3 regions of the Pseudomonas sp. 20-5 genome follow, and region 1 is predicted to be linked to each of the others. Evidence: predicted binding sites of a transcription regulator. Region 1 holds the regulator's gene; each other region holds the start of a gene.
What was found. Region 1 encodes FliA, which starts transcription of late flagellar genes. Its sites were predicted from a motif close to CTAAAGTTTNNNNNNNNNNNGCCGNTAA; they were not measured.

Region 1 (10,302 bases):
TGTCGAGGTCGGTCTCTTCGCCCACCAGCTCCAGGTTGATCTCTTTCTTCATGTTCCGCGCCAGGTCGCGAACCAGGCGCGGGAAGCGGCCGAAGACCTTCTTGATCGGCTGCATGCGGGTCTTCATCACCGACATCTGCAGGTCGCCGGTGACCACGTCGAGGTTGGCCACGGCCTTGGCCATGGCCTCGTCGCCACTGTTCAGGCCCAGGCGCACCAGGCGGTTACGCACCAGCACCAGCTCGCCGACCATGTTCATGATCTCGTCGAGACGCGCCGTATCCACCCGCACGGTGGTCTCCGCCTCGCTCGCCGCGGGCCTGTCGGGCGCCGCCGGACGCGCGGCGGCGGCCTTGGCCGGAGCGACCGGTTTCGCCGCGGGACTCTTCGCCGCGATGTTCTTGGCTACCGCCGCGGCGGCCGCCACGGCCTCGGAGGCGCCGTTGAACTTGCCCTTGCCGTGCAGTTCGTCGAGCAGCGACTCGAACTCGTCGTCGCTGATCTCATCGCCGCCCGCGGCGGCCGGCGCCTTGCCCTGCTCCGCCGGCGCAGCCGCTGGAGCCGCGGCAGCCGGTGCGGCGGGTGTGCCGGCGGCTTCCGGGACATCGCCGAACTTGCCCTTGCCGTGCAGTTCGTCGAGCAGCGCCTCGAACTCGTCGTCGCTGATATCGTCACCAGCGGCAGCCGCGGCCGGCTCGACCGCCTTGGCGGGGACTTGCGCAAGCTCGGCCGAGACCGCCGGCGGGACGAACTTGCCCTTGCCGTGCAACTGGTCGAGCAACGCCTCGAACTCGGCGTCGCTGATCTCGTCGCCAGCGGGAGCCGCGGGCGCTTCTGCAACGGCGGAGGCCGGCGCTTCGTCGCCCTGCAGAGCATCCAGCAACTGCTCGAACTCGTCGTCGGTGATATCGCTGGAGGCACTCTGCGCGGGCGCTTCCGGCGGCGCCGCAGGCTCGGCTGGCGGAACGGCCGCCGGTGGCGCTTGCACAGGTTCCGCGGGCTCGGCGCCCTCGGGCTCGGCCAGGCGGGCAAGGGCCGCCAGCAGCTCGGGCGTCGCCGGGGTCGGTTCGGACTGCTCGCGCACCTGGTCGAACATCGCGTTGACCGTATCCAGCGCCTGCAGCACCACATCCATCAGTTCGGAGCTGACGCGCCGCTCGCCCTTGCGCAGGATATCGAAGACGTTTTCCGCAATGTGGCAGCATTCCACCAGCGCGTTCAGCTGGAGGAAGCCGGCACCGCCCTTGACCGTATGGAACCCACGGAAAATGGCATTGAGCAGGTCCATATCGTCCGGCCGGCTCTCCAGCTCGACCAGTTGCTCGGACAATTGCTCGAGAATCTCGCCGGCCTCAACCAGGAAGTCCTGGAGGATTTCTTCATCGGCGTCGAAGCTCATTCGGCTGCTCCCAGAGACGTGTTACTCGAAAGGATCGGCAGGACCGCTGTCCTGCCGGAAATACCGGCCCGGCTTTCCGGACCGACTTCAGCCCGCCCGCCGGGATCACCGGCATGACGAAGGCTGTGCCAGCAGCCCGCGGATGCCAGCGTTCAATGCTTACTTAACGGCAGCGATGCCGCAGTCTTGAGCCGGGCGGGTCAGAAACCCAGGCTGGACAGCAGATCGTCCACGTCATCCTGCCCGGACACCACATCCTCTCGTTTTTCCGCGGCGACCTGCGGCCCCTCGCCCTTGGCCGAACGCTCCAGCGCGGCCTGGTGGCGCATGCTCACGTGGTCGTGCTCGATTCCGGCGTAACGGTCCACCTGGCCGGCCATCCAGACCAGCTTCACGAGGTTGCTCTCGACCTCGGTGACCAGCTTGGTGACACGCTTGATCACCTGGCCGGTCAGGTCCTGGTAATCCTGCGCCAGCAGGATGTCATTGAGCTGCGAGGACAACTGGCCGGCGTTCTCGCCGCTGCGCACGAGGAACTGTTCGATGCGCTTGGCCAGCTCGCGGAAGCCGTCAGCGTCGATTTCCCGGCGCATGAAGCGTTGCCACTCCTGGTGCAGCTCCCGCGAATCGTCGCCCAACTGGTTGACCAGCGGGGCGCTCTGCTCCACCAGGTCCATGGTCCGGTTGGCGGCCTTCTCGGTCATTTCCACCACGTAGGAAAGACGATCGGTGGCATCGGCGATCTGCGACATTTCCTGCGCGTGGGGGGAATGCGGGTCGATCTGGAAATCGACGATGGCGTTGTGCAGTTCGCGGGTCAGCTTGCCCACTTCCTGGTAGAGGCCACGGTCCCTGGCCTGGCTGAGCTCCTGGATCAATTGCACCGCCTGCTGGAAGTGCCCCCGTTCGAGACAGTCCACCAGTTCGCGCGCATGTTTTTTCAGGGTCGATTCGAATTCGTCGCCCGTGGAATCGTTACCAAGCACCATGACACCCTCTTGGCCGGCTTCAGCCGTTGACCCGCTCGAAAATCTTCTCGATCTTTTCCTTCAGGACCTGAGCGGTGAAGGGTTTGACCACATAGCCGTTGACCCCGGCCTGGGCAGCTTCGATGATCTGGTCGCGTTTGGCCTCGGCGGTGACCATCAGCACCGGCAGGTGCTTGAGGCGCTCGTCGGCGCGAACCGCGCGCAGCAGATCGATGCCGGTCATGCCCGGCATGTTCCAGTCGGTGACGAGAAAGTCGAAATTGCCGCTGTGCAGCATCGGCAGCGCCGTGGTGCCGTCGTCGGCCTCGGCGGTATTGGTGAAGCCCAAGTCCCGCAAGAGGTTCTTGATGATGCGTCTCATCGTGGAAAAGTCGTCCACGATGAGAATTTTCATGTTCTTGTCCAAGTAAACCTCCGTACAGACCAGAGCGCGCCCCAGGGGACGCGCCACACATTCTTTTGCGTTAACGGTTACAAGCTGCGGTCGAGGCCGGTTCAGGCCGACCGCCAATCGGCCAGGCGCGCGCGCAAACGCGCGGCGCACTGGCTGTGCAACTGGCTGACCCGCGATTCGCTGACGCCCAGTACCTCGCCGATCTCCTTGAGGTTGAGTTCCTCGTCGTAATACAACGCCAGCACCAGGCGCTCGCGCTCCGGCAACTTGGCGATGGCATCCGCCAGGGCCGCCTGGAAACGTTCGTCGAGCAGGCCGTGGATCGGTTCGTTGTGACTGAGGCTGGTGTCTTCCGGCAATCCATGTTCGCCGTCCTGCAACAGGTCGTCGAAGCTGTACAGACGGCTGCCCTGCGTGTCGCTGAGGATGCCGTAGTAATCTTCGAGGCTCAATTGGAGTTCGGCAGCAACTTCGTGATCTTTAGCGTCGCGTCCGGTTCTCGCCTCGATCGCGCGGATCGCGTCGGTCACCATGCGCGTGTTGCGGTGCACCGAACGCGGCGCCCAGTCGCCCTTGCGGACCTCGTCGAGCATGGCCCCGCGGATGCGGATGCCGGCATAGGTCTCGAAGCTGGCGCCCTTGCCGGCGTCGTATTTCTTCGCGGCCTCGAGCAGGCCGATCATGCCGGCCTGCATCAGGTCCTCCACCTGCACGCTGGCCGGCAGGCGGCCGAGCAGGTGATAGGCGATGCGCTTGACCAGTGGTGCGTAACGCTGGATCAGTTGCTCCTGGGAGTTCTGCGCTTGCGCCTTGCTATACATACGCACTCCAGAGGCCGCTGTCATACGGCCGAACCTGTCGCGGGGTGTTGGACCAGTCGTTCGACGAAGAACTCCAGGTGCCCGCGCGGGTTGGCCGGCAGCGGCCAGCTATCGACCTTCTGCGCGACCGCCTTGAAGGCCAGGGACGCCTTCGAGCGGGGGAATGCCTCGTATACGGCTCGCTGTTTCTGCACGGCCTTGCGTACCGACTCGTCGTAAGGGATGACACCTACATACTGTAGTGCGACGTCGAGGAAACGGTCAGTGACCTTGGTCAGTTTGGCGAACAGGTTGCGTCCTTCCTGCGGGCTGTGGGCCATGTTGGCCAGGACCCGGAAGCGGGTCATGCCGTGGTCGCGGTTGAGCAGTTTGATCAGGGCGTAGGCATCGGTGATCGAGGTCGGCTCGTCGCAGACGACCAGCAGCACCTCCTGCGCGGCGCGGACGAAACTGACCACCGAATCGCCGATCCCGGCGGCAGTGTCGACGACCAGGACATCGAGGTTGTCGCTGATATCGCTGAACGCCTGGATCAGCCCCGCATGCTGCATCGGCGAGAGGTGCACCATGCTCTGCGTGCCGGAGGCCGCGGGAACGATGCGCACGCCACCGGGACCGAGGAGGAGGACATCGCGCAGTTCGCAGCGTCCCTCGATCACGTCGGCCAGGGTGCGCTTGGGCGTGAGTCCCAGCAGGACGTCGACGTTGGCCAGGCCGAGGTCGGCATCCAGCAGCATGACGCGACGGCCGAGATCGGCCAGAGCCAGTGCCAGGTTCACCGACACATTGGTCTTGCCGACGCCGCCCTTGCCGCCAGTTACTGCGATCACCTGTACGGGATGCATGCTACCCATCTGCTTCATACCTTGTGTTGTCGTCTTCCCGGAACGCCCCTTCCAGCGCTCTCCGGTATTGGCGGGAACGATGCGCCATCGCTCCCGGCCCGGCGGAAGCCACCTTCGCTTCCGTCACCCGCGCCACGCGCGGTTCTTCCCACGTCCTCAGCCGGCACGCCGCGCCGGTTGCTGGTAGAGCCCGGCGAACATCTCGGCCATGGCGTCCTCGCTGGGCTCTTCCGGTGCCTGCAGGCTCACCGCCCGGCTGACCAGTTGGTGACTGCGCGCCACCTGCAGGTCGTCCGGAATCCGCGGCCCATCCGCCAGATAGGCTACCGGGAGACGCTGGGCGATAGCCAGCGCCATCGATTCACCGAGGCTGCCCGCCTCGTCCAGCTTAGTCAGGATGCAACCCGCCAGCCCGCAGTGCCGATAGGTCTGGTAGGCCGACTTGAGCACCTGGCTCTGGCTGGTGGTGGCCATCACCAGGTAATTCTTCACGTTCAGGCTCGGCGACGCCAGTGCCTCGAGCTGCATGCGCAATGCCGGGTCGCTGGCCGGCAGGCCGGCGGTATCGATCAGCACCATGCGCTTGCGCGCCAGCGGCGCCAGGGCCTGGATCAGCGACTGGCCGGGATCGACCAGGGTCACCGGTACGTTGAGGATCCGACCGAGGGTCTTGATCTGCTCCTGGGCGCCGATCCGGTAGCTGTCCATGCTCACCAGCGCCAGGCTCTGGGCGCCGTACTTGAGGACGTAGCGCGCGGCCATCTTCGCCAGGGTGGTGGTCTTGCCGGCGCCTGCCGGGCCGACCAGGGCCAGTACGCCGCCCGCGTCGAGCGGGTCCTGCTCGGGGGTCTGCACGGCACGCGACAGGTGCGCCAACAGCATGCGCCAGGCCTGGCGCGTATCGCCCACCGCGGCGACCCGCTCCAGCAACGGCTTGCTCAGCTCCGCCGGCAAGCCCATGCGCTGCAGGCGCCGCCAGAGATTGGCCTGCTGCGGACGCTGGTGCTGCAACTGGCCCCAGGCGATGGAACCCAGTTGTACCTCGATCAGCTCGCGCAGGCCGTTCAGTTCGAAACGCATTGCCTCGAGGGTCTGGCCGCCCGCCTGGGGCTTGGCCTGCGCCGCCGTCATGGACTCGGCCAGGGTCGGACGCGCCGGCTTCTCCTCGGCGAACAATTGACGGTCCTTGCGCTGGTTTTCCGCCGGACGCGCCGTCAACTCGGCGCGCGCCTCGGCGATCCGCGCCTGGGTCTTGCGCAGCTCCACTTCCAGCGCCGGGTTGGGCTTGCTCGGCGCCGGCGGGGCCTGGTAATCCAGCGCCGCGGTCAGCTCGATGCCGCCGGCGACCCGGCGGTTGCCGAGAATCGCGGCGTCCGGACCCAGTTCGTCGCGGACCAGTTTCATGGCCTGGCGCATATCGGCGGCGAAGAAGCGTTTGACTTGCATTGCCCGAACCCCTCAGTTCAGTAGTCTTGCCGGCAACCTCAGGTTGCCCGGTGTGCCAGCCCTGGAGCCGGCGCAGCCCTCGTTCAGTTCTGTCCCACCGTCGCGACGATGGTGACTTGCTTGTTGTCCGGGATTTCCTGGTAGGCCAGCACATGCATGCTGGGCACCGCCATCCGCGCGAAGCGCGACATCATCGAGCGGATCGGTCCGGCAACCAGCAGGATCGCCGGCTTACCGAGCATCTCCTGGCGTTGCGCGCTCTCGATCAGCGAGCGTTGCAGCTTCTCGGCCATCCCCGGCTCCAGCAACATGCCGTCCTCGGAGCCTTGTCCGGCCTTCTGCATGCTGTTCAGCAAAATCTGTTCCAACCTCGGCTCGAGCGTGATCACAGGCAGCTCCGGCTCAAGCCCGACAATGCTTTGCACGATTGCGCGGGACAACGCGACGCGAACCGCGGCGACCATCGCGCCGGGATCTTGACTCCGTGGAGCGACGTTGGCGATGGCCTCGGCGATGGTACGGATGTCGCGCACCGGCACCTGCTCCTGGAGCAGCGCCTGCAGGACCTTGAGCAGGGTGGACAGGGAAATCAGCCCCGGCACCAGCTCTTCCGCCAGCTTCGGCGAGCTGCGCGCGAGCAATTGCAGGAGCTGTTGCACTTCTTCATGGCCCAGCAGCTCGTGGGCGTGCTTGTGCAGCACCTGGTTCAGGTGAGTGGCGACCACGGTGCTCGCATCCACCACGGTGTAGCCCAGCGACTGCGCCTGGTCGCGCTGGCCGGGCTCGATCCATACCGCCTCCAGGCCGAAGGCCGGGTCCTTGCCGGCGATGCCGTTGAGGCTGCCGAATACCTGGCCGGGGTTGATCGCCAGCTCGCGATCGGGATAGATCTCCGCTTCGGCCACGCTGACCCCCATCAGGGTCAGACGGTAGGCGTTGGGCAGCAGGTCGAGGTTGTCGCGGATGTGCACCGAGGGCATCAGGAAGCCCAGCTCCTGGGACAGCTTCTTGCGTACGCCCTTGATCCGCGCCAGCAGTTGCCCGCCCTGGTTGCGGTCGACCAGCGGGATCAGCCGGTAGCCGACTTCCAGGCCGACCATGTCCACCGGGGTGACGTCGTCCCAACCCAGTTCCTTGACCTCCTGGGCGCGCTGCGCCGGCAGCAGCTCCTGCTGGCGCTGCACCTCCTGCTCGGCGACCTGCTTGGCCTTGTTCTGCCGGTGCCAGATCCAGTAGGCGGCAGCACCGGCCAGGGCGCCGAGGCCGATGAAGGAAACATGCGGCATGCCCGGCACGGCGCCCATGGCGATCAGGATCGCCGCGGAAATCGCCAGCGCCTTGGGCGAGGCGAACATCTGCCGGTTGACCTGCTGGCCCATGTCCTCGGAACTGGAGACCCGCGTCACCATGATCGCCGCCGCAGTCGACAGCAGCAGCGACGGCAGTTGTGCCACCAGGCCGTCACCGATGGTCAGCAGGGCGTAGACCTTGCCGGCGTCGCCGAAGGACATCGAATGCTGGATCATGCCGATGGCGACGCCGCCGATCAGGTTGATGAAGAGAATCAGCAGGCCGGCGATGGCGTCGCCGCGGACGAACTTGCTGGCACCGTCCATCGAACCGTAGAAGTCGGCCTCCTGGGCCACCTCGCTGCGGCGCTTCTTGGCTTCCTCCTGCTCGATCAGGCCGGCGTTGAGGTCGGCGTCGATGGCCATCTGCTTGCCGGGCATGGCATCCAGGGTGAAGCGCGCGCTGACTTCGGAAATCCGCCCGGCGCCCTTGGTCACCACCACGAAGTTGATGATCATGAGGATCGCGAACACCACCACCCCGACCACGTAGTTGCCGCCGATCACCACTTCGCCGAAGGCCTGGATCACCTTGCCTGCGGCGCCATGGCCGTCGTGGCCGTGGAGCAGCACCACGCGGGTCGAGGCAACGTTCAGCGCCAGGCGCAACAGGGTCGCCACCAGCAGGATGGTCGGGAACACGGCGAAGTCCAGCGGCCGCAGGGCGTACACGCAGACCAGCAGGACGACGATGGACAGGGCGATGTTGAAGGTGAACAGCACGTCCAGCAGGAATGGCGGGATCGGCAGGGTCATCATCGCCAGCATGGCCAGCAGCAGGACCGGCACGCCGAGGCTGCCGCGCCCCAGTCCCGCCAGGTTGCTGCGCACATTGCTGATCAGTTGCGTGCGATCCACTCTCGACTCCCCTGCCCTGCGTATGGCGCCCGTAGGTGGGCGCCGAACAAACTTTTGACGCCGGAATGCGCGTCGGGCGGGTCATTGCAGGAACCGTTCCAACTTTTCAATTCATTGATTGAAAAGGGTTTTCGCCAATCACCAACTACCGGAGGCGCCACCGCCGCCACTCGAGCCTCCGCCGCCGGAGAACGAGTCCGAAGACGAACTGGACGAACTGGACGACGAGGAACCCGATGAGCTAGCGTAATCGCCGCCGCGTCGACGCCCTCCCCCCGAGCCGCCGGCGCTGAAATTGCAACCGATGAGCAGCGGCAGGCAAGCGGCGGGCAGGATGATCAGCGCCTCGATGCTGTTCAGCGGGTCGTCCACCAGCAACAGCAGACACTCCAGGGCCAGGGTCAGCAGCAGGCCGAGCAGGCCCGGCAGGTAGGCCCAGCGCCGTCCTCTGCGCAGCCCCTGCCAGGCACCGGCCAGCATCAGCAGGGTCAGCCCCAGCGAAAGCGGCACGGCCAATCCGTAATGGAGCACCGGCAGGCCATAACGGCGGTAGGCCCAGAACAGCCCCAGCGCATAGAGCACAAGAATGGCGAAGAACCAGCGGGCACCGCGCGAATACTTGAGCAACGCGCCGAAGCCGACGCCCAGGACCGCCACCATCTCCGCCAGCGCCACCATCGCCCCTGCCGGCCAGTGCCGCCCCAGTGCCAACGCCGCAGCGAGCGCCACTACCGCCCCCAGGGTCCAGTACCAGGCGCGCGGACGTACCAGCAGCGCCACCCCGCCGAGAGCGCCGAGCAGGAATGCGATAGCCAGGGTCTGCCGTACCGCGCCGGGCTCCAGCGGGTCGCGCGGCGGCGGCGGCAACGCCTCGCCGTCGATCAGTCGTACCAGGCGCTGCGCCGCCGCTTCCAGGCCGCCGGCGTAGTCTTGCTGACGGAACGCAGGGGTCATGTATTCGCGGATGATCCGCCCGGCATCGATGTCGGTGATCGTTCCTTCCAGGCCATAACCGACTTCGATGCGCATGCGCCGGTCGTCCTTCGCCACCAGCACCAGGACGCCGTCATCGATCCCCTTGCGCCCCAGCTTCCACGCCTCGAAGACCCGCGTCGCATAGGCCTCGATGCTGTCCGGATAGGTGCTGGGCACCATCAGGATCGCTACCTGGGCACCCTTCCGGGCCTCCAGCGCGGCCAGCGAAGCTTCCAGGCGGGCACGCTCGGCGGCGTCGAGGGTCGCGGTAAGGTCGGTCACCCGCCGCGCCAGCGCTGGAACCTCCGCGGACTCGTAGCCCGCATCGCGCGCTGCCTCGGCCTCGGCGCCGACCGCCGATGCCTCCACGGCCCCCTCCTCGACATCGGACGCTGCCACCGCGACGGTGACCGGCACCGTCGCGGTGGCAACGGAGGGAATCGCGGCGGCGCAGAGCAGCATGCCGAACAGCCGAAGCATGGCGAGATAACGCGTGATTGCAGACATCCTTGTCTCCGAATGAAATGAATGGGAACCCATTACCAACTGCCCGAGGCACCGCCTCCGCCGCTGGAACCACCGCCCCCGGAAAAGCCGCCGGACGACGAGGAGGAAGAGGAGGAGGAACCGCCGCCGGAGCTTCCCGACGAGCCTCCACCCCCCCCACTCAGGCGTACCTGGCCGAACACCAGCAGCCCGAGCATGAGCTGGAACGGTAGCAGGGCCAGCCAGACCAGCGGTGCGTCCAGGCCACCGGACAGCAGTCCGAGCAGCAGGTAGGCCGCCAGCAACGCCCACAGTCGGCGGTGGAAACTTTTCCGCCGCTCGCGCCATAGCGAGCGCATCAGGCGGTAGTTCGACCAGCAGAGAACCGCCAGCATCAGCACCCCGGCCGGCCACAGCAGGCCGTAGATGAAGGACACCGCGCTGAACCAATGCGCCGCCAGCCCGAGCAGGGCTACATAGACCAGTACGCCGATCACCAGGTAGAAGGCCGGGCGCACCGTCCACAGCGCGCCGAAGGTCGCGCCGCCGACCAGCATGCACAGCGGAGCGACCAGCAGCACGCTCATCCATTCGCCGGAAGCGCCGGCCAGCGTGCCCAACAGCCAGCAGAGCAGCGCCCCGCCGAGCAGCCAGGGCCAGCGCAGCGCCCGGGCACTCAACAGCACTCCGGCCAACGATCCGTAGATGAAGGCGACCAGCAGCGCCCAGGCTTCCGCCGG
Region 2 (10,302 bases), 170 kb from region 1:
CGCTTCATCGAGGTACGCGACCGCAACGACAATATCCTGGTGTACGTCGAACAGTTGCCCGGCGCGTTGCAGAACGCCGCGCCGATCGACATCTTCCACTCCACCATCCAGCGCCAGCGTATCGCCCTGGCCAGCGACCCGCTGCTGGATGGCGCCAGCGAAGGCGACGGCCAGTCCGGCGAGGACTACCTCGGCCGGGTGGTGGTCGGCATGTCCAACGACGCCTTCAGCCAGCGGCAACAGGAAATCCTCCTGAAGGCCGCCCTGCTGGCCGCCTTCGCCCTGATCCTCACCTTCCTCGTCGCGCGCCGCCTGGCGCAGCGCCTGTCGGCGCCGATCAGCACCATGGGCCAGGCGGTCGAGGCGATCCAGAGCGGCGACTACAAGACCAGCCTGCCGATCCTCGACGACGGCGAGATCGGCGACCTGGCCCGTCACATCAACAATCTCGCCAGCGGGCTGGACCGCGCGAGCCGGGAACAGGAACAGGCGATCAGCCAATTGATCAGCGCCCGCGAGGAAGCGGAGCAGGCGAACCGGGCGAAGTCCGACTTCCTGGCGATGATGAGCCACGAGCTTCGCACCCCGATGAATGGCGTGCTGGGCATGCTGCAACTGCTGGAAACCACCGAGCAGACCCGCGAACAGGCCGAGTACACGGCGCTGGCCACCGAGTCCACCGAACACCTGCTGAAGGTCATCAACGACATTCTCGATTTCTCAAGGATCGAACGCGGCGCGCTGGAACTGGAGTGCATCCCCTTCAACCTGCTGGAACTGGTGCAAGGCTCCGCCCTGGTGTTCCAGCACAGCGCCCAGCAACGCGGACTGGCGCTGGAATTGCAGATCCAGGCCGGCCTGGAGAATATCGAGGTCTGCGGCGATCCGACGCGGATCCGACAGATCCTGGTGAATCTGCTGGGTAATGCGCTGAAGTTCACCGAGGAAGGCGCCATCCATCTCAGCCTGGAGTGGCAGGCTCTCGATCACGACGTACTGTGGCTGACCTGCGCGGTGCACGACAGCGGCATCGGCATCTCGCCGGAACGCCTGGAACATATGTTCGACGCCTTCCAGCAGGCGGATTCGTCGATTTCCCGACGCTACGGCGGCACCGGGCTCGGCCTGGCGATCGCCAGGACCCTGGCGGAACGGATGGGCGGCACCCTGCAGGCAGAGAGCAAGGAAGGCTCGGGATCGACCTTCACCCTGGAGATTCCGCTGCCCTTCCAGCAGTCGCCGGCGCACCGGCAGCAGGCCGCCGGCGACGCCGCCCCGGTCGCCGCCGGTCAGGAAATCCTCCTGGTCGAGGACAATCCGGTGAACCAGACAGTCATAGAAGCCATGTTGCGCAGCCTCGGCTATCGCGTCACCCTGGTCGCCGACGGTATCCAGGCGGTACGCAGCGCCGAGCGCCAGCGCTACGACGCGATCCTGATGGACTGCCGCCTGCCGGTGCTCGACGGCTACTCGGCGACACGGGAAATCAGGGCCCAGGAGAACGGCCGGCAGGTACCGATCATCGCCCTGACCGCCAACGCCCTGCAGGGCGATCGGGAGAACTGCCTGCAGGCGGGAATGAACGATTACCTGGCCAAGCCATTCAAACGGGCGGAATTGCAACGCATACTGCAACGCTGGATCGGCTCGCAGCCGGAACTCCCCGTGACATCGAACGAAACCGGACGAGGGGAGCCGGAATGATCTACGACAAGGGCGGCAAGCGGACGCGGGAATAAAGTGAACATCTGTTCGCCGGACACTGTGACTTTCACCGCAACGCAACAGTCTATGACTAGGCTGCCGCTGCGACGCCGATACAATAACCCGGCGCGACGGCCGCTGGACGAACCGCCACAACCCTGCAGTTCAGGGATTTTTGAGGAGCTCGCATGACCAAACAACACGCCTTCACCCGAGAAGACCTGCTGCGCTGCAGTCGCGGCGAGCTGTTCGGCCCGGGTAACGCGCAACTTCCCGCCCCCAACATGCTGATGATCGATCGCATCGTTCACATCAGCGATGTCGGCGGCAAGTATGGCAAGGGCGAGCTGGTCGCCGAGCTGGATATCAACCCGGACCTGTGGTTCTTCGCCTGTCACTTCGAAGGCGATCCGGTCATGCCCGGTTGCCTGGGCCTGGATGCCATGTGGCAGCTGGTCGGTTTCTACCTCGGCTGGCAGGGCAACCCCGGCCGCGGCCGCGCCCTGGGTTCGGGCGAAGTGAAGTTCTTCGGTCAGGTTCTGCCGACAGCGAAGAAGGTCACGTATAACATTCATATCAAGCGCACGATCAATCGTTCGCTGGTCCTGGCCATCGCCGACGGCACCGTCAGCGTCGATGGCCGCGAAATCTACAGTGCCGAAGGCCTCCGCGTCGGCCTGTTCACCTCCACTGACAGCTTCTAAGGGTTATCCGCATGCGTCGCGTCGTTATCACCGGTCTGGGCATCGTTTCCTGCCTCGGCAATGACAAAGACACCGTTTCCGCCAACCTCCGTGCGGGTCGGCCCGGCATTCGCTTCAATCCGTCCTACGCCGAGATGGGCCTGCGCAGCCACGTTTCCGGTTCGGTCGACCTGAACCTCGAAGAGCTGATCGATCGCAAGGTCTTCCGCTTCATGGGCGATGCCGCCGCCTACGCCTACCTGGCGATGGAGCAGGCGATCAAGGACTCCGGCCTGACTCCGGAACAGATTTCCAACCCCCGCACCGGCCTGATCGCCGGCTCCGGCGGCGCTTCCACCCTGAACCAGATGGAAGCCATCGACACCCTGCGCGAGAAAGGCGTCAAGCGCATCGGCCCATACCGCGTGACCCGCACCATGGGCAGCACCGTATCGGCCTGCCTGGCCACACCGTTCCAGATCAAGGGCGTCAACTACTCGATCTCCTCCGCCTGCGCCACCAGCGCCCATTGCATCGGCCAGGCCATGGAACAGATCCAGTTGGGCAAGCAGGACGTGGTCTTCGCCGGCGGCGGCGAAGAGGAACACTGGAGCCAGAGCTGCCTGTTCGACGCCATGGGCGCCCTCTCCACCCAGTACAACGACACGCCGGAAAAGGCCTCCCGCGCCTACGACGCCAAGCGTGACGGCTTCGTCATCGCCGGCGGCGGCGGCATGGTGGTGGTCGAGGAGCTGGAGCATGCGCTCAAGCGCGGCGCCAAGATCTACGCCGAGATCGTCGGCTACGGCGCCACCTCCGACGGCTACGACATGGTCGCCCCGAGCGGCGAAGGCGCGATCCGCTGCATGCAGCAGGCGCTGGCCACCGTCGACGCGCCGATCGACTACCTGAACACCCACGGCACTTCCACCCCGGTCGGCGACGTCGCCGAGATCCGAGGCGTGCGCGAAGTGTTCGGTGACAAGGCGCCGGCCATCAGCTCGACGAAGAGCCTGTCCGGCCACTCGCTGGGCGCCGCCGGCGTGCACGAGGCGATCTATTGCCTGCTGATGATGGAGGGCGGCTTCATCGCCGGCTCCGCCAACATCGACGAACTCGACCCGGAAGTGGCCGACCTGCCGATTCTCCGCGAGACCCGCGAGAACGCCAAGCTCGATACCGTCATGAGCAACAGCTTCGGCTTCGGCGGCACCAACGCCACCCTGGTCCTCAAGCGCTGGCAGGGTTGATTCCCTCCATCGCCGCATGAAGCGCCCTCCGGGGCGCTTTTTTGTACCCAGCGTTTCTTTACCCGGACTGCATGAACGGGCTAAACCTCCCGCCCTGCCTGCCGATAGTACTGGTCAGCCCCGTCCCTCTTCCTGCCCCCTGGAATCCGCCATCATGTCTTTGCGCAGTATGCCCATCGCGACCCGTGCCGCCCTGAGTTTCGCCCTGATCACCGCTCTGCTGGTCATCACCGGCATCTTTTCCCTGAACCGGATGGGTTCGCTCAACGAAGCCTCTTCGGACATCAGCGACAACTGGCTGCCTAGCGTCCGCGAAAGCGCCGAGTTGAACGTTCTACTCGCCGAACTGCGGCAGGTGCAACTGGCCCATGTGCTGGCGGCGGACGATAGCAGCAAGCGCTTCCTGGAAAGCCGCATGACGGAAATCGGCAAGGAACTGACCGATCGCGAGGGCGCCTACCAACGGCTGATCAGTGGTGCCGACGAGCGCTCGATCTACGAGCGCTACCTGGCTACCCGGCAGACGCTCCTGCAAAGCCAGCAGACCCTGGTGCAGATGTCGCGCAGCAAGCCGCTGGAAGAGACCCGCCAGTACACCGAAAGCACCTTGCTCGACCAGTACCGCGCCACCCAGCAGCAACTGCAGGCGCTGATCGACTTCAACGTCAAGGGCGCCAGCCAGGCCAGCCACACGGCCGATGAGGTCTATGACAGCGCCTTCGCCGCAGTGATCGGCGTACTGCTGGTCGCCGGCCTCGCTACCGTGGTACTGGCCTGGCTGTTCACCCGCAGCATCACCCAACCGATCGGCGAGGCGCTGCGAGTGGCCGAGGTGATCGCTTCCGGCGACCTCACCAGCCGCATCGACACCTCTGGCCGCGACGAACCGGCCAAGCTGCTGGTCGCCCTCCAGGGCATGCAGGCACAACTGCGCCAGACCATCCAGCAGATCGGCAGCTCGGCGACCCAACTGGCCTCCGCCGCGGAGGAACTCAGCGCCGTCACCGAGCAGGGCAACCGCTCGCTGACCCAGCAGAACGACGAAATCCAGATGGCCGCCACCGCGGTCAACGAGATGACCGCCGCCGTCGAGGAAGTGGCGCGCAACGCCAGCTCCACCTCGGACGCCTCGTCCGCCTCCGAGCAATCGGCGCAGAACGGACGCCAGCGGGTACTGGAGACGGTCCAGGCGATCCGCCTGATGAGCGAAGAAGTGGACAATACCTCGGCGCTGGTCGGCGGCCTGGCGGAAAAGGCCCAGGACATTTCCAAGGTCCTCGACGTAATCCGCGGTATCGCCGAACAGACCAATCTCCTGGCGCTCAACGCGGCCATCGAGGCGGCTCGCGCCGGCGAGCAGGGCCGCGGTTTCGCCGTGGTCGCCGACGAGGTTCGCGCCCTCGCCCATCGCACCCAGGAATCCACCCGCGAGATCGAGCAGATGATCGCCAACATCCAGGAAGGCACCGGCGCCGCGGTCGGCGCCATGGACAGCAGCAGCGTACGCGCCCGCAACATGCTGGAGATCGCCGAAGCCGCCGGCCTGGCGCTCAACGAGATCGCGGAGCGGGTCGGCCAGATCAACGAGCGTACCCTGGTGATCGCCAGCGCCTCCGAGCAGCAGGCCCAGGTGGCCCGCGAGGTCGACCGCAACCTGGTGAACATCCGCGACATCTCGCTGCAGACGTCCGCCGGCTCCAACCAGACCGCAGCCGCCAGCCAGGAACTGTCGCAACTGGCCATCGACCTGAACAACATGGTCACCCGCTTCGTCGTCTGACCATGCCGTGCGCCGTCTCACGGCGGCGCACTTCCTCCGGTTGCCCAGCGTGGAGCCCGGGTTTTACCATGAAACCCGATCCTCTCCCCCTCCGGAGCCGCCCAGATGGTCAAGCGCACCAGCCACAAGCAAGCCAGTTGTCCAGTCGCCCGCCCGCTGGACGTGATCGGCGACGGCTGGTCGATGCTCATCGTGCGCGATGCCTTCGAAGGACTGACGCGCTTCGGCGAATTCCAGAAGAGCCTCGGCCTGGCCAAGAACATCCTGGCGGCGCGCCTGCGCAACCTGGTGGAGCACGGCGTGATGGTGGCGGTCCCGGCCGAAAGCGGCAGTCACCAGGAATACCGCCTGACTGACAAGGGACGCGCGCTCTTCCCCCTGCTGGTGGCGATTCGGCAGTGGGGCGAGGACTATTTCTTCGCCCCGGACGAATCCCATGTCCGCCTGGTCGAGCGCGACAGCGGCCAGCCGGTGCCGCGCCTGCAGGTACGCGCCGGCGACGGCAGTCCGCTCGCCGCGGAAGATACCCGGGTCAGCAGGGACTGATCGAAGGACGAACAGGCTACCGTCGGCATCCGTTCGTACGCCGCCCAAACGGCGGATAACCGCAGGCGGTTATCCGCCCTACCGCACGCAGGCAACCCTTGCCCGGTAGAGCGAATGGCGCCCCCGCGTTATCCACGCCACACAAGAAAACCAGCGCTTTGCATGGCTCGCGCTCAGCGCACGTCGAAGGATTTCTCCGCCAGCAGGCGATCGCCCTGGAACACCATCAACCGCCATTCGCCCTTCACCACTTCGTGCGGCTCGGTGAATTCGTAGGCCATGACATCGGTCGGCGCGCCCGGCACCAGCTTCTGCACCACTTCGAACTTGTCATGCCGCTGACCATCCGGAGTGACCACGCCCGGGGTGAGGTAGAGCAGCGTCAAAGGCGTATCGCCTTCCTGCTTGCCGCTGAGTTGATAACGCATGCCGAACTTGGTGCCGAGCTTGGCCGGGACTTCGGTGGTCTGCTGGATGTTCTGCTCGCCACGGGTCAATACCCGTTCGCCGGGCTGGAAATCCTGGTAGCGGCTTTCGAACACGCCATATTCGATGGGGCCGTCGATACGCACCTCGGCCTGCGCCGCCACGGCGACGCCGGCGCCGAGCAGGAAGACGGAACGACTGATGCAAGAACGGATGAAGGACATGACTCACTCCTGGATGGGACTGGCGCGAGCCTATGACGCCGGCATGACAGACTGATGACGAATCCGGGTTATTCGCCTCGCGGATCGGCGGGCTGGCGCGGCAGCACCGCCAGGAAGTTGTCCCGCGCCACCTGGCGAGCGACCTGCTCGGGCAAGGCGTCGAGGAACGGATCGAAGCTCGCCATCAACTCGGGCAGGCTGTCGAACTGGCCGACCACATCGGAACCGAGCATGAAGCGTTGCGGAAACCGCTCGACCAGTGCCAGCCACTGCGGATCGGGCTTGCCCTGCTCGTCCAGCAGGTACGGGCGCAACACCGACCAGGACAGGTCGATGTAGAGGTTCGGGTAGCGCTGTAGCAGACGCCGAAGGGTCGGCAGGAGGAAGTCCAGTTTCTTCTGGTGGCGATGGATCTCCATGCTGGTCCCGGCATGGGCCCAGATGAACCGCACATGCGGGTGATTGCGCAGGGGCTCCTCGATTTCCGCCAGGTACAGCGGGTTGCGTTCGCGCTTGGAAGTGACGTTGGCGTGCAGCAACACCGGCAGGTCGAATTCGGCGGCCAGGTGATAGACCCGCGCCAGCGCCTCGTTGTTGGCCCTCGGCACGTCGCCGTAGGTCAGCGCGGTGAGGTCGTCGTGACGGGTAAAGATCTCGCCGATGCCCTGCCAGAGTCCCGGGTCCAGCTCCAGCATGCGACGGATGTGCGCGTCGGCGTTCTTGTCGGTCGGGTTGAAACCGGTCAGGAACGGATGCACGCGCCGCCGCTGCTCGGCTGGCAGGGATTTCACCGCCGCCGCCACGATCACGTCGGTGGCGCTGTACCAATAGGCTCCGGCATCGTCACCAGCGTAGTAGCGCGGCCGCTTCGGCTCGTCCTCGTGCCATTTCTTGGCGACCGCGACGCCGCTGAGCATCACATGGTCGACCCGGCCTTTGTCCATCGCCTCCAGCAGCCGCGGCATGCCTTCGCTTTCCTGGAAGAAATCCACATAGTGCACGTGAGCGTCGCTGTAGCGATAATCCCTGGCATGGGTCAAGGATGTCACCAGGGACAGGGCGAACAATGTCGAAAACAGGGCACGCGTACGGGGGCCAGCCATGGCATTCCTCCTGATAGGCCTGAGTGAACATAGACCGCTGCCGCTCGGCCAGGGTTCGCCGCTCCGCTGGCTGGCCCTGCTGTTCGGCCTGCTGGCCTGGCATGCCGGGGCTGGCGAACGGGTGATCTATCCGCGCCACTCCGAAGGGCGCAACCCCGAACCCTACGTCGTCGAGCTGCTGCAACTGGCGCTGGCCAGGAGCGGCGGCGACTACCGCCTGGAGCCCAGCGCGCAGCCCATGCCGCAGTCCCGTGCGCAACTGCGCCTGGAGCAGGACGATCCGGGCCTGCAGGTGATGTGGGCGCAGTCCCGCGACGACCTGGAAGAGACCCTGCTGCCGATCCGCATTCCGATCTATCGCGGCCTGATCGGCTGGCGCATCCCCCTGGTCAGCGCCGCCAACAAGGATCTCCTGGCCTCGGCGCGGACCCTCGACGATCTCCGCCGCCTGCGCTTCGGCCAGCGCCAGGACTGGGCCGACACACCGATCCTGCGCGCCAACGGCCTGGAGGTGAAGACCAGCCAGAACTACGAGAGCCTGTTCCGCATGCTCGATGCCGGCCGCTTCGAGGTCTTCCCCCGCGAGGTCGTAGTGATCGACGGAGAACTGGAGGACGCCTCCCGCGCCGGGCTGCACCTGGCGATCGACCAGCACGTGGCCCTGCACTACCCCGCGGCCTTCTATTTCTTCGTTTCGCGTCAACGCCCGGAACTGGCCGAGGCCATTCGCCAGGGCCTGGAGAAGGCGATTGCCGACGGTAGCTTCGAACGGCTGTTCGAGCGACATTTCAAGACGCGGCTGGGCAAGCTTGCCCTTCGGCAGCGGAGAATAATCGAGCTGAAAAACCCCTATCTTCCAGGAAAAACTCCTTTTCAGCGCGAGGCGCTCTGGTACCGGCCGTGAGCTAGAATGAAGCCCTCACGCCACCACCGATGTCCAGCATGTCCCGTAACGCCCCGTACCGCCTCGACGACCAGATCGGCTTCATCCTGCGCCAAGCCAACCAGCGCTATGCGGCGTTGTTCGCCAATGGCATCGGCAACGGCCTGACCCCCACCCAGTGGGCCGCCCTGGTCCGCCTCGGCGAGACCGGACCCTGCCCGCAGAACCAGCTCGGCCGACTCACCGCCATGGACGCCGCGACCATCAAGGGCGTCGTCGAGCGCCTGGACAAACGGGGACTGATCCAGCGCAGCGCCGATCCGGACGACGGCCGGCGCCTGCTGGTCAGTCTCAGTCCTGCCGGACGCGCCGAACTCGAGGCCGGCCTGGCGGCCGCCCGCGAGATCAACCGGCAGGCCTTGGCCCCCCTCTCCCCGCAAGAACAGGAAACCCTGCGCGGGTTGCTCGCTCGCCTGACCTGAGGCCATTGCGGTCTATCCTTTTGTCCGCGTTGCGTCGCCCGGAGCTGCGCCTTTCGTCGTAGCGGCCTGCCATTGACAGTTCGCCGCAGGCGTTCATAACATGTTTGTATACAAACAAATTCCCGCATAGCCGCATGCTACCAGGCACGGCTGACGGGATATCCGCCTGATGAACAGCCATGCCGCCGGCATGGGGAGAAACCGCCATGAGCGATGCCCTTGCCCTGACCGTCAACGGTCAGTCCCTGCGCCTCGATGTCGCCCCCGATACCCCCCTGCTCTATGTCCTGCGCAACGACCTGCAACTGAACGGTCCCAAGTTCGGCTGCGGCCTCGGCGAGTGCGGCGCCTGCACCGTGCTGATGGATGGCGTCGCCACCCGCTCCTGCATCACCCCAGTGGAGGCCGCCGTAGGCCGCCGGGTGGTTACCCTCGAAGGACTCGGCGATGCCGCCCATCCCCATCCGCTGCAACAGGCCTTCATCGACGAACAGGCCGCCCAATGCGGCTACTGCATCAACGGCATGGTGATGACCGCCAAGGCGTTGCTGGATCGCAACCCGAACCCCAGCGACGGCGAGATCCGCCAGGAATTGGCCTACAACCTGTGTCGCTGCGGCACCCATGTGGAGATTCTCAAGGCCGTGCGGCGTGCCGCCGAGAGCCTGAAGGAGCATCAGGAGGAGCACCCGGCATGAGCCTGGCCAATCCCTCGCGACGCGGCTTCCTCAAGGCCGGCGGCCTGCTGCTGGTCACCGTCAACCTGCCCGCCCCGCTGCTCGCCCTTGCCGAGCAGGGCGCCACCGACCTGCCGCTGGACCAGGTCGACTCGTTCATCGCCATTGCCGCGGACGGCAAGGTCACCGCCTTCTGCGGCCACGTCGACCTTGGTACCGGCATCCGCACGGCACTGGCGCAGATCGTCGCCGAAGAGTTGGACGTCGCGTTCGAGCAGGTCGAGATGATCCTCGGCGACACCCGTCGCACACCGGACCAGGGGCCGACCATCGCCAGCGCCAGCATCCAGGTCAGCGCCGTGCCGCTGCGCCAGGCCGCCGCCGAAGCCCGGCGCTTCCTCCTGCGCCAGGCCGGAAGCCATTTCCCGGTGCATCCGGACAGCCTGCGCAGCGAAAACGGCCAGGTCTTCGCCGCCGCCAATCCGCAGCGACGGATCGGCTACGGCGAGTTGCTGCGAGGCCAGCGCTTCAACCTGAACATCGA
Region 3 (10,302 bases), 390 kb from region 1:
AGCAGGGTGTCGCTGAGGGCTTCGCGTAGTGCGCGGTCGTCTTCGACCAGCAGGACTTTGGCTGCCATGGGGTTACTCCTGAATCGCAGAAAGAGGCGCCGCCGGAATCAGCGGCAGGATCAAGGTGGCGCAGGTGCCGCGCCCGGGCCGAGAGCGCAACTGCAATTGCCCCTGGTGGGCGCGTGCCACGGCCTTGACCACCGCCAGGCCGAGCCCGGTACCGGTGGTCTTGGTGGTGAAGAAGGGTTCGCCCAGGCGCGCCAGGGTCGCCGGGTCCATACCCGGTCCGTTGTCGCTGACGCTGAGGCGCAGGCTGTCGGCGCGGGCATAGAGATGCACCTTCAGGCGCAGTTCGGGCCCGCAGGCCTGGATCGCGTTCTCCACCAGGTTGAGCACGGTGCCCACCAGGGTGTCGCGATTGCACAGCAGCTCGCCGCCGCGCGCCTCGCACTGCCAACGCACCTGGAGCCCCTGGACATGGACTTCGGCCGCCGCGCGCAGGCTGTCGAACAGCGCCTTCGGCGCCACCCGGTCGGTCAGCGGCAGCTCGCCGCGGGCGAACACCAGCATGTCGCGTACCTGATGCTCCAGTTCGTGCAGGCGCTCCTTCAGGCGCCCGGCGAAGCGTTGCTGCTGGTCGGTCGGCAGCGCCTGCTCGCTGAGGTGCCCGGCATAGAGCAACGCCGCTGACAACGGCGTGCGGATCTGGTGGGCCAGCGAGGCGACCATCCGCCCCAGCGCCGACAGGCGCTCGTGGCGCGCCAGTTGCTCCTGGAGACGGCGGGTATCGGTAAGGTCGTTGAGCAGGATCAGTTGACCCGGTTCGCCGTTCAGCGAGCGGGTGGCGATGGACAGGCGTCGCCCGTCGCGCAGGGAAATCTCGTGACCGTCATCCTCGCGCGGAGCGAAGCAGCGGGCGATCACCTCACGCCAGAGCATGCCCACCAACGGCTCGCCAAGCAGGCCCAGGGCCGCCGGGTTGGCCTCGCGGACCACGCCATGGGCATCGATGACGATGACGCCGCCGGGAAGCAGGTCGAGCAGGCTCTGCAAGCGGTTCGCCAGGCGCTCCTTTTCCGCCAGCTCCTCCATGCGCTGCGCGCTGACCAGGGCCAGTTGCCCTTTCAGCTCGGTAACGCGCTCCTCCAGCAGGCTGTAGGACTCGCTGAGCTGGCTGGACATCTGGTTGAACAGCGCGAAGGCCTGCTCGAGGCCGGCGCGGCTGGTGGCCTCGGCCGTATCGGCTGGCTGCTCGGGGAAGGCGTTGAGGGCTGGTTGCATTGCGTTTCTCTCGGTCGGCGCGACGTCATGGTTCTGTCGGTCGACGGAGATATAGCAATACCCGTGCCTAAATTTTTTTCACTTGAAAATCAAAGCGTTGCGAAACGACCTGTCAATCATCCGACAGGTCGTCGTCGCGCCGGCTCATGCCGTACTTGCGCATCTTCTCCACCAGCGTGGTGCGACGGATGCGCAGGCGTTCGGCGGCCCGCGCGACCACTCCGCCGGCGTCGTCGAGGGCCTGCTGGATCAGGCCCTGCTCGAGGTTGGCCAGGTAGTCCTTGAGGTCCAGGCCTTCGGCCGGCAGCATCGCCGGCGCGTCCATTCCCGGCAGCCCGGCGTTGATCGCCGCGCGCTCTTCCAGCTCTTCGCGCAGGCTGCTGGCGAGTTGCTCGTCCTCGTCGTCGACATGGCGGAATTTCTTCGGCAGTTCGCCGACCCCGATCACCCCGTAGGGATGCATGATCGCCAGGCGCTCCACCAGGTTCGCCAGTTCGCGGACGTTGCCCGGCCAGTCGTGGCGGCAGAGCGACATGATTGCCGCCGAGTTGAAGCGGATCGACCCGCGCTTCTCATGCTCCATCCGCGAGATCAGTTCGTTGAGCAGCAGGGCGATGTCTTCCACCCGCTCGCGCAGCGGCGCCATCTCGATGGGGAATACGTTGAGGCGGTAGTAGAGGTCTTCGCGGAAAGTGCCGTCCTCGATCATCTTCTCGAGGTTCTTGTGGGTCGCGGCGATGATCCGCACGTCGACGTTCTGCGTCTTGTTGCTGCCAACCCTTTCGAAGGTGCGCTCCTGCAGCACGCGCAGCAGCTTGACCTGCATCGGCAGCGGCATGTCGCCGATCTCGTCGAGGAACAGGGTGCCGCCGTTGGCCAGCTCGAAACGTCCGGCACGACTGGTGATGGCACCGGTGAAGGCGCCCTTCTCGTGGCCGAACAATTCGCTTTCCAGCAGTTCCGCCGGGATCGCCCCGCAGTTCACCGGGACGAAGGGCCCCTCGCGGCGCTTGGAATGGTAATGCAGGTTGCGCGCCACCACTTCCTTGCCGGTGCCGGACTCGCCGAGGATCAGCACGCTGGCATCGGTATCGGCGACCTGCTGCATCATCTGCCGCACCTGCTGGATCGCCCGGCTGGTGCCGACCAGGCTGCGGAACAGGTTCGGCTCGCGGGAACGGCCGCGCTCGCGGGCCTGGTCGTACATCTCGCGGTAGACCTGGGCGCGATGCAGGGAGTCGAGCAGCTTGTTGTAGCTGGGCGGCATCTCCAGGCTGGCGAGCACCCGGCGGCGCAGCTCTTCCGGCCAGTCGGCCGGGGCCGGCTCGCCGATCAGCAGGATCGGCAGGTACTCGTCCCAACTGGCCAGCTGCTTCAGCAGCTCTACCGCCCCGCCCTTCGACTCGACGCTGCCGAGCAGCACGCACAGGGCTTCGCGACTGTTGCTCAGGCCCGCCGCTACCTCTCGCCAATCCTCGCTGTTGCAGGTCAGCTGATCTTCGCCGAGGAAGTTGAGAATGACTGCCAGGTCGCGACTGCGATCGAGATTGTCGTCAATCAGCAAGAGTTTGGTTTCGCGCCACATTTTGATCAGCTGCCTTGCATCGAATGGGTCTCGCTCGACCCGAAAGAGGGCTGGGACTAATGCCTATTTCTAATAAGCAGCCAGCATTTGGCCACTAGTTAAGTCAAATGTGAACGATTAGTCAATTTTATGGCGTGTTTTTTTTGCTGTTTCCGACAGGGAGAGGCAATAAAAAACCCCTACAGACCGCATGGAAAGCAGTACTGGCAGGGGTTTTGGGGGATATGTAAATTTTTCCGAAAAGCCTTGCGCCAAAGTAACGGCACAAAGCCATGAAAAACTTATCCGAACATCTGGTAGACCTTGGCGCCTTGCTTCGACTGGTTCAGCTGGATCAGATCGGTGGCCAGCTTGCGCTGCTCGCCCTGACAGACATCGATCAGCTCGCGATACAGCGCCAGCAGCTCTTCCATCCGCGCCCGCAAGGTGGCTTCGTCCTGTACATCGAGCATCGCCTCGTCGACGGCCTGGCGGCAACGCTGGTCGAGTTCACCGATGGCCTCCCAGTTCTGGCTGGCCAGGGCAACGCGCAGGGCGCTACCGGTTTCTTCAAGGATCTGTACAGCTGCACTCATTGCTTGGTCCCTCTGGGGATGCCTCTCAGGGGGCAATCGCATCCCAACCGGATTTGATGTTGCGCAACAGCTCGGAAACTTCCTCGAGCTTGCCCGCGTCGTTCTTCAAGTTGGCTTCCGTCAGGCGCATCGACATGTAGGCGTAAAGGCGGTCGAGGTTGGCTGCCAGCTCGCCGCCCGCCTCGAAGTCGAGCCCTTCGCGCAGGCCACCGACGATGGCGATGGCCTTGCCGATCAGCTCGCCCTTCAGCGCCACTTCGCCGCGCTCCAGGGCTCCGCGGGCCTGCGCCATCCGGGTCAGGCCGCCTTCCATCAGCATCTGGATCAGGCGATGCGGGCTGGCATCGATAGCCTGAGCCTGGGTACTGACATTCTGGTATTGCCGCATGGCTGCCATTGCGTTCATCGACGGTTGCCTTGTTCGGTGACTGATACGCTCTATATCGGTCGGCTACCGCGATTCTTTAGCGCCGTTCGCTGTCTTCGCCCTGCGCTTCGGCGCTGCCAATGGCATCCCAGGCCTGCTTGATCTGGCCCAGCAGCGCCTCGACCTCGTCCAGCGGACGCGGTGTGTCGTCCAGCGCGACACCAGCCAGGCGGCGGGTCATGTAATCGTACAACGCATCCAGATTGCCGGCTATCTCGCCGCCCTGCTGGTGATCGAGGCCAGCCTGCAAGGCGCCGATGATCGACAACGTGGTGCCTACCGCTTCGCCGCGCAGCGCCGGGTTGCGCTCCAGCACCGCGCGCCGGGCCAGGGCGATGCGTTCGAGCGCGCCGTCCAGCAGCAGCTTGACCACCTGGTAGGGCGGGACGTCCTGTGCGCTGCCTACCTGCCGGTAGGTATCGATAGGACGCGACATCAGCTTTTCTTCACAAGGCCAGGCAGGCTGCTAAGAGCCTGGGCCATGCGTCCGCTGGTCTGGTTGAGCTGGCCGATCAACTGGTCCATGGCGGTGAACTGCTTGAGCAAACGATCCTGCAACTGCTCGACCCGGCGATTGAGCGCTTCGCGCTGGGTATCCACCGACTTGATGGTGTCCTGCAATCCATCCAGGCGCTGCTGGAGCACACCGCCGGTCTGGGTGTAAGGCGTGAGCTTGTCGTCGAGACGCTTCATCAGGCCGGTATCGCCGGTGAACAGAGCAGAAACCGACTCGAACTTGTCCTTCAGAACCTTGTCGAGTTTCTTGTCGTCGATTTCCAGGGTGCCGTCTTTCTTGGTGGTGATACCCATGTCGGCGAGCATGCGAACATCGGTACCTTGCCCCGGCTGGACCATCTCGTTGCGCATGGTGGTGAGCAGGTTGCGCACGCTGCTGTCACCGACCAAGGCACCGACCACGGGAGCCTTGTCGTCGCCCACCTTGGTCACGCCGGTCAGTTCCGAAGTCACGCCGACCAGCTTGTTGTAGGCCTCGACGAACTTCTTGATGTTGTCCTTGACGCCGCCACGGTCCTGCTCGACCGAGATGGTGATCGGCTTGTTGGTGTCGGTGACCGTCTTCAGCTCGAAGGTGACGCCGTTGATGACCTTGTCGACCGTATTGGTCGGACTTTCCAGGGTCAGGCCGTCGATGCTGAACTTGGCATTCTTCGCCTGGGTGATATAGCCGCTGCTGCTGGAGGAGCTACCGTCCAACTGGGACAGGGTCAGCTTGCCATCGGCGCCGACGCTGCCGATGTTGAAGTTCTCCAGGCCGGAACTGCCCTGGACGAACACGTCCTTGCCGGCGCCGGAATCCTTGCCGGTGAAGACCAGTCGCGAGGTTCCGTCTCCAGGGTTGTTGACGATGTTGGCGGTAATGCCCTTGTCCTTCAGCTGCGCGTTGAGCGAGTCGCGCACTTCGGCGAGGGTCGCGCCCGCCGCGACGTTTACCGTGACACCGGCATCGTCGGCACCCTGCTTGATGGTCAGGGTTCCGCCGGAAGTGGTCTTGTAGCCATCGGCAAACGACGCGGTGGCCACCTTGCTGACGCTGGCCAGCTGGGTCACTTCGAGCTTGTAGATACCCGGCAGGGCGTCCTTGGTGGCGGTGGCGGTGGCGAACTTCTCGTCGCTGGTGCTCGCCGAGCGCTTCTGGAACAGCTCGGGCTTGTTCAGCTCCTTGAGGATGGTCTGCAGGTCGGAGATCGCGCTCTTGAGCTGGCCGATGCCGGTGAACTTGGCGGTGGTGTCGCTTTCCAGACGCTTGAGCTGCGCCTCCTTCGGCGCCTTCTCGGCCGCCACCAGGGTGGAAACGATGTTCTTGATATCAAGGCCCGAGTTGTAGCCGTTGATCGTCGTACTGTTCGCCATCTTGCTTCACCTCGTCAGCTCATTGACGCTTTGTCCTTCCAATTCCAACAGACACTCAAAAGACGTGCCAATTCCGCTCAGGCTTCCGCCTTGAACAGCAGGCTGCGCGCTTCGTCCAGTCGCTCTGCCAGGCGCAGGGCCTCTTCGGAAGGGATTTGCCGGATGACTTCTCCGGAAGTCGAATCGGTCACCTTGACCACTACCCGCCCCGTGGAGTCGTCCAGGCTGAAACTCAGATCACGACGGATGCTCTGGGTGAACTTCTCGATGGAGGAAACCGCCTCCTCGACCGCAGCGCGTTGCTCCTTGTCGCCCATCCTGACGTCGCCCGTCCGTTGCGCGCTTGCGCTGGCGGCCGCCTCGCCGGCCTGGCCGGCCGGGCGTGCGCCATCGGAAGAAGACGCCGAGCCGAACAGCCGGATTACCGGAGCAGCCGTCGAATTGTTGACATTGCTGACGTCCATCGTCGCTACCTCTCAATGAGATACGAGGGGAAGCGCGCCAGCGCTCCCCCTCGTGACTTCACCTTGACCTCGCCGAAGCTTAGCGCAGCAGGCTCAGAACCGACTGCGGCAGCTGGTTGGCCTGAGCCAGGATCGCGGTGCCGGCTTGTTGCAGCACTTGGTTCTTGGTCAGGTTGGCGGTTTCGGCTGCGAAGTCGGTGTCTTCGATCCGGCCGCGAGCAGCCGATACGTTCTCACCGATGTTCTTCAGGTTGTTGATGGTGTTGTCGAAGCGGTTCTGCACCGCACCGAGGTCGGCACGCTGGGCGTCGATCTGCTTGATCGCCTCGTCGATCACCAGCACGGCGGACTGAGCGCCCTTCGCGGTGGAGATGTCGATCTTGGCGACGGTGTCGTTAGCCTCGGTGAACGTCGTGGTGCCTGCCGCGGTGCCTGCGCCGGTGCTGCCGGTGTCGGTGATGGCTACGCCGGAAACCGCACTGGTAGTACCATCCGCACTAGCCTTGGACACGTAGCTGATCTGCGCGCCGTCGGTGAAGGCACCGATGCCGACGTTGGCGTCGTTGACCGCAGCGGCGATCTTGGCAGCCGCCTGCTCGGCGGTTTCGTTGCCCTTCATGTCGACCTTGACGTTCACGGCGCTGCCGCCGGTGATGCCGATCGCGATGTCGACGGTGCCCGAAGCGGTTGCAGCAGTGACCGCGCCGCCGCCGTCAGCCTTGAAGTAGGTGCCGTTCAGCGACTCTGCGCTCATCTCGTCGATGCCGACGCTGATGATTTCGTTGGCGGCCGAACCCACCTGGAAGCTGGCGACGCCGAAGGAACCGTCGAGCAGCTTGCGGCCACCGAAGGTGGTGGTGTTGCTGATACGATCCAGTTCTTTCTGCAGTTGCTTCACTTCGCCGTTCAGAGCGGTACGCTCGGAGTCGCTGTTGGAGCCGTTGGCCGACTGCAGGGACAGGTCACGCATACGCTGCAGGATGTTGGTCGACTGCTGCAGGGCGCCTTCAGCGGTCTGCGCCAGGGAGATACCGTCGTTGGCGTTCTTGGTAGCCACGTTCAGGCCGTTGACCTGGCTGGTCAGACGGTTGGCGATCTGCAGGCCGGCGGCGTCGTCCTTGGCGCTGTTGATGCGCGAACCGGTGGACAGACGCTGCAGCGAAGTGTTCAGCGACGCGGAAGAGTTGTTCAGGTTCCGCTGAGTGTTCAGCGAAGCGATGTTGGTGTTGACGGTCAAGGCCATCTTGATGCCCTCCAAGGACGATATGTTTGCCTGAGCTTGCGACCTCGGGTGGGCATCGCCCAGGCACCCCTAAAGTTCGCATTCGTGATCTTTATCGGCGCTTCCCTGGGGAGCTTTAGGTTTTTTTTTGACCATCCTCGTTTTTCATGCATCGGCCCCGTCGGAGGGGTTCGCGCAAGGCCTCCCGAGCGCTGCGGACAGCGACGGAAAGCCCCGCCGGCCGCTCAGTCCGGCATCCAGGCACGATACCAGGCGCGCAAACGCTCGCCGTCGAGCATCCAATCCGCCAGCACCCGTTCGCGCAGGTTATCCCCTGCCCTGGCTGCGGCATCCAGGTCGCGGGTATGCATGCGGATCGCCTCCACCCAGTCGCGGAAACGGTTCTTCACCCGCGTCACCGGCAGATCGTCCTGGTAGCAGCGCACGTCGCTGCAGACCACCGGGAAACCGCAGGCGCCGTATTCCAGCAGGCGCAGATTGCTCTTGCACTCGTTGAACAGGTTCTGCTCCACCGGCGCTAGCGCCAGGTCGAGATCGAGAGCCGCCAATGCCCGCGGATAGCGTTCGATAGGCACCCCCGCATGCACTTCCCTGACGAAGGGACGGATGGACGGCGGGCACATGCCGAAGAACACCCAGTCGACTTCGTCGGCCAGTTCCCGGACCACATCGGCGATCAGTTCCAGGTCGCCGGTATGGCTCGAGCCGCCCGCCCAACCGACACGTGGCCGCTCGCCGCGCCGCCGCTGCGCCCGCAGCCCCTGCCACCACCCCACCGGCAGGCGGTTCTCGATCACCCGGATATCCGGGTGGAGACCGGCGAAGGCCTCTGCCAGGGCCGGCGTCGACACCACGAAGCGGTCGACGTAACCCAGCCCGCGACGCAACGTGCGCAAAATGTCCTTCGGCAGGTGCTGGCGATGGGCGCTCTTGAGGGGCACGTTGGGCAGATAGTCGTCCAGCTCGTAGACCTTGAAGGCCCGCGAGAACGCCTGCATCCGCCGCATGGCCTCGAGACGCTCCTCGCCGACCTGGCGCTGCAGCACCAGTACGTCCGGGTCGTAGCGCTCCAGATCGGCCACGTGCATCAGGCCGATCGACAGCGCGCCATCGATGGATGCCGACTCGCGCAACGCGCTGAACGGCTGGATCACCCGGTAATGGCCGCAGCCGAACAGGTCGGCGGGGTGCGCCAGGACAGTGGGCAAGGGCCGCCACCCCTGCAACGGGCGCCAGGCCAGCTGCGGGTCGGCCAGCTTGAAACCGCCTTCGGCCTGCAACGAAAAGCCCGGGTTATAGGCGGGATCGCGTGCCAACAACGGTAGCCAGCGCGCGTACAGCGCATCTTCTTCCTCGACGCTCGCCGCCGTCGTGGCAGGCGCATCGAGCAACAGCCGCGCACGCGGCGTCCATACGTTCAGGTAGCCCGCCTGGACCGCCCGCAGGCAGATGTCGACATCGTCCCAGCGCGTCAGCGCCTCGTCGAAACCGCCCAATTCGAGGAACAACTCGCGGCGCATCAACAGGCATTCGCCAGCCACCGCCGAGTAGTTCTGGTCCACCTGCAGGCGCTGCAGGTAACCGGCGTCCTCGTGCGAACGCCCTTCGAAGGCCCGCCCGGCCGGTCCGCACAAGCCGAGCAGCCAGCCGGCGTGGCAGACCCGTCCGTCCGCCGCCAGGAGCTTGGCGCCTACCGCGCCGACTTCCGGACGCTGGCCATGGTTGAGTAACTGCTGCAGCCAGTCCTTGTCGAGGATGCCGCTGCCGGCATCGAGCCAGAGCAGGAATTCGCCGCGCGCCCGGGACGCCGCCAGGTTGCGCAGAGCCCCACGGGACAACTGCCCATCGCCTCGCAGCACCCGCACCTGCTCGACACCCATGCCTTCGACGGCGAGCAGCCATTCGCGAACGTCGGCCGCTTCGCCACCCTGTTCCAGCAGAAGGATCTCGTAGTTGGGATAGGCGGTATTCTCCAGCACGGTTTCTACGCAACGCTGGAGCTGCGCCAGGCGCTCCCCGGCCAGCACCAGGATGCTGACCGGCGGTTGCCCGGCGTGGCCGTAGTCCAGCTCGTAGCGCCCCGGCAGCCGGCTTCCGACTGTCGCCTGCGCGTAGCCACGGGCACGCAGGTGGCCTTCGATCGCCGCACGCTCGGCGGTGCTGTCCTGCAGGCGCAGCGCTGGGCCAGACAGCAGTGGCTCGCTGATGTGTCCGATACAGCCCAGGCCCCGCTGCTCGACGAGACGCAACTGGTAGGCCAGCTCGAAAGCCTCGCCGGCGGTCTCGTCGAATCCGCCCGTGGCAAGCAGCGGCTCGCGGCGGAACAACCAGTGCCGGGACAGCCCGGCGGGGAAACTGAGCAGAAGGTCGAGATTCAGGTCCGGGCGCAACGCCGCGCCCAGCTCGCCGTCATCCAGGCGCATGAGTTCGTCGGCGTACACCGCCTGGCAGCTCTCCGGTGCCGCCAGCAGGTCCAGCGCCGCCACCAGCAGGCCGCTGACAGCGAATTCGACACCCGCTTCGACCAGGAGCAACCAGTCGGTATCAAGCCGGGCAAGCGCCTGGTTGATCGTCGGCACCGGCCCCACCTCTGGATCGAAGAGCATCGCTCCGTTCCGCGGACTCGTGCCCAGCGGCGCGAACAGGTGGCTCTCGACACGTGGATACAAATTGACGTGCTCCAGGCTCTGCAGGGTACGCTCCACGGCCTCGGTATCGCCGTGGGCATCGAGCACCAGCACCGCGAAGCGCGGCCCACCACCCTGCTCCTGCAGGAATCGATCGATCAGCACCTTCTGCACCGCATCCGGCCGCCGCGCCTCCAGCCAGGTCGACAGCGTGACGCTACCGAAGCC

Region 2: a site for FliA is predicted at 3,718-3,745, ahead of AC1RB9_RS17535 (methyl-accepting chemotaxis protein). Genes of this name have one in related genera too.
Region 3: a site for FliA is predicted at 7,539-7,566, ahead of AC1RB9_RS20165 (flagellin). Genes of this name have one in related genera too.

The regions. Positions count from the first base shown of each region.
Region 1 is NZ_CM165584.1:3,985,904-3,996,205, forward strand. Features, by position in the region: gene AC1RB9_RS18310 (chemotaxis protein CheA) at 1-1,399, opposite strand, end outside; gene AC1RB9_RS18315 (protein phosphatase CheZ) at 1,600-2,388, opposite strand; gene AC1RB9_RS18320 (chemotaxis response regulator CheY) at 2,408-2,782, opposite strand; gene fliA (RNA polymerase sigma factor FliA) at 2,884-3,627, opposite strand; gene fleN (flagellar synthesis regulator FleN) at 3,624-4,466, opposite strand; gene flhF (flagellar biosynthesis GTPase FlhF) at 4,605-5,894, opposite strand; gene flhA (flagellar biosynthesis protein FlhA) at 5,978-8,101, opposite strand; gene AC1RB9_RS18345 (TPM domain-containing protein) at 8,240-9,583, opposite strand; gene AC1RB9_RS18350 (TPM domain-containing protein) at 9,616-10,302, opposite strand, start outside.
Region 2 is NZ_CM165584.1:3,818,963-3,829,264, forward strand. Features, by position in the region: gene AC1RB9_RS17520 (ATP-binding protein) at 1-1,704, shown strand, start outside; gene fabA (3-hydroxyacyl-[acyl-carrier-protein] dehydratase FabA) at 1,893-2,408, shown strand; gene fabB (beta-ketoacyl-ACP synthase I) at 2,420-3,637, shown strand; gene AC1RB9_RS17535 (methyl-accepting chemotaxis protein) at 3,792-5,417, shown strand; gene bosR (biofilm oxidative stress transcriptional regulator BosR) at 5,523-5,963, shown strand; gene AC1RB9_RS17545 (DUF3859 domain-containing protein) at 6,137-6,613, opposite strand; gene AC1RB9_RS17550 (amidohydrolase family protein) at 6,682-7,716, opposite strand; gene AC1RB9_RS17555 (substrate-binding periplasmic protein) at 7,715-8,620, shown strand; gene AC1RB9_RS17560 (MarR family winged helix-turn-helix transcriptional regulator) at 8,659-9,081, shown strand; gene AC1RB9_RS17565 ((2Fe-2S)-binding protein) at 9,288-9,779, shown strand; gene AC1RB9_RS17570 (xanthine dehydrogenase family protein molybdopterin-binding subunit) at 9,776-10,302, shown strand, end outside.
Region 3 is NZ_CM165584.1:4,378,653-4,388,954, forward strand. Features, by position in the region: gene fleR (sigma-54-dependent response regulator transcription factor FleR) at 1-68, opposite strand, end outside; gene fleS (sensor histidine kinase FleS) at 73-1,281, opposite strand; gene fleQ (transcriptional regulator FleQ) at 1,394-2,866, opposite strand; gene AC1RB9_RS20140 (flagellar protein FliT) at 3,148-3,441, opposite strand; gene fliS (flagellar export chaperone FliS) at 3,467-3,847, opposite strand; gene fliS (flagellar export chaperone FliS) at 3,906-4,304, opposite strand; gene fliD (flagellar filament capping protein FliD) at 4,304-5,740, opposite strand; gene AC1RB9_RS20160 (flagellar protein FlaG) at 5,818-6,204, opposite strand; gene AC1RB9_RS20165 (flagellin) at 6,284-7,447, opposite strand; gene AC1RB9_RS20170 (glycosyltransferase) at 7,672-10,302, opposite strand, start outside.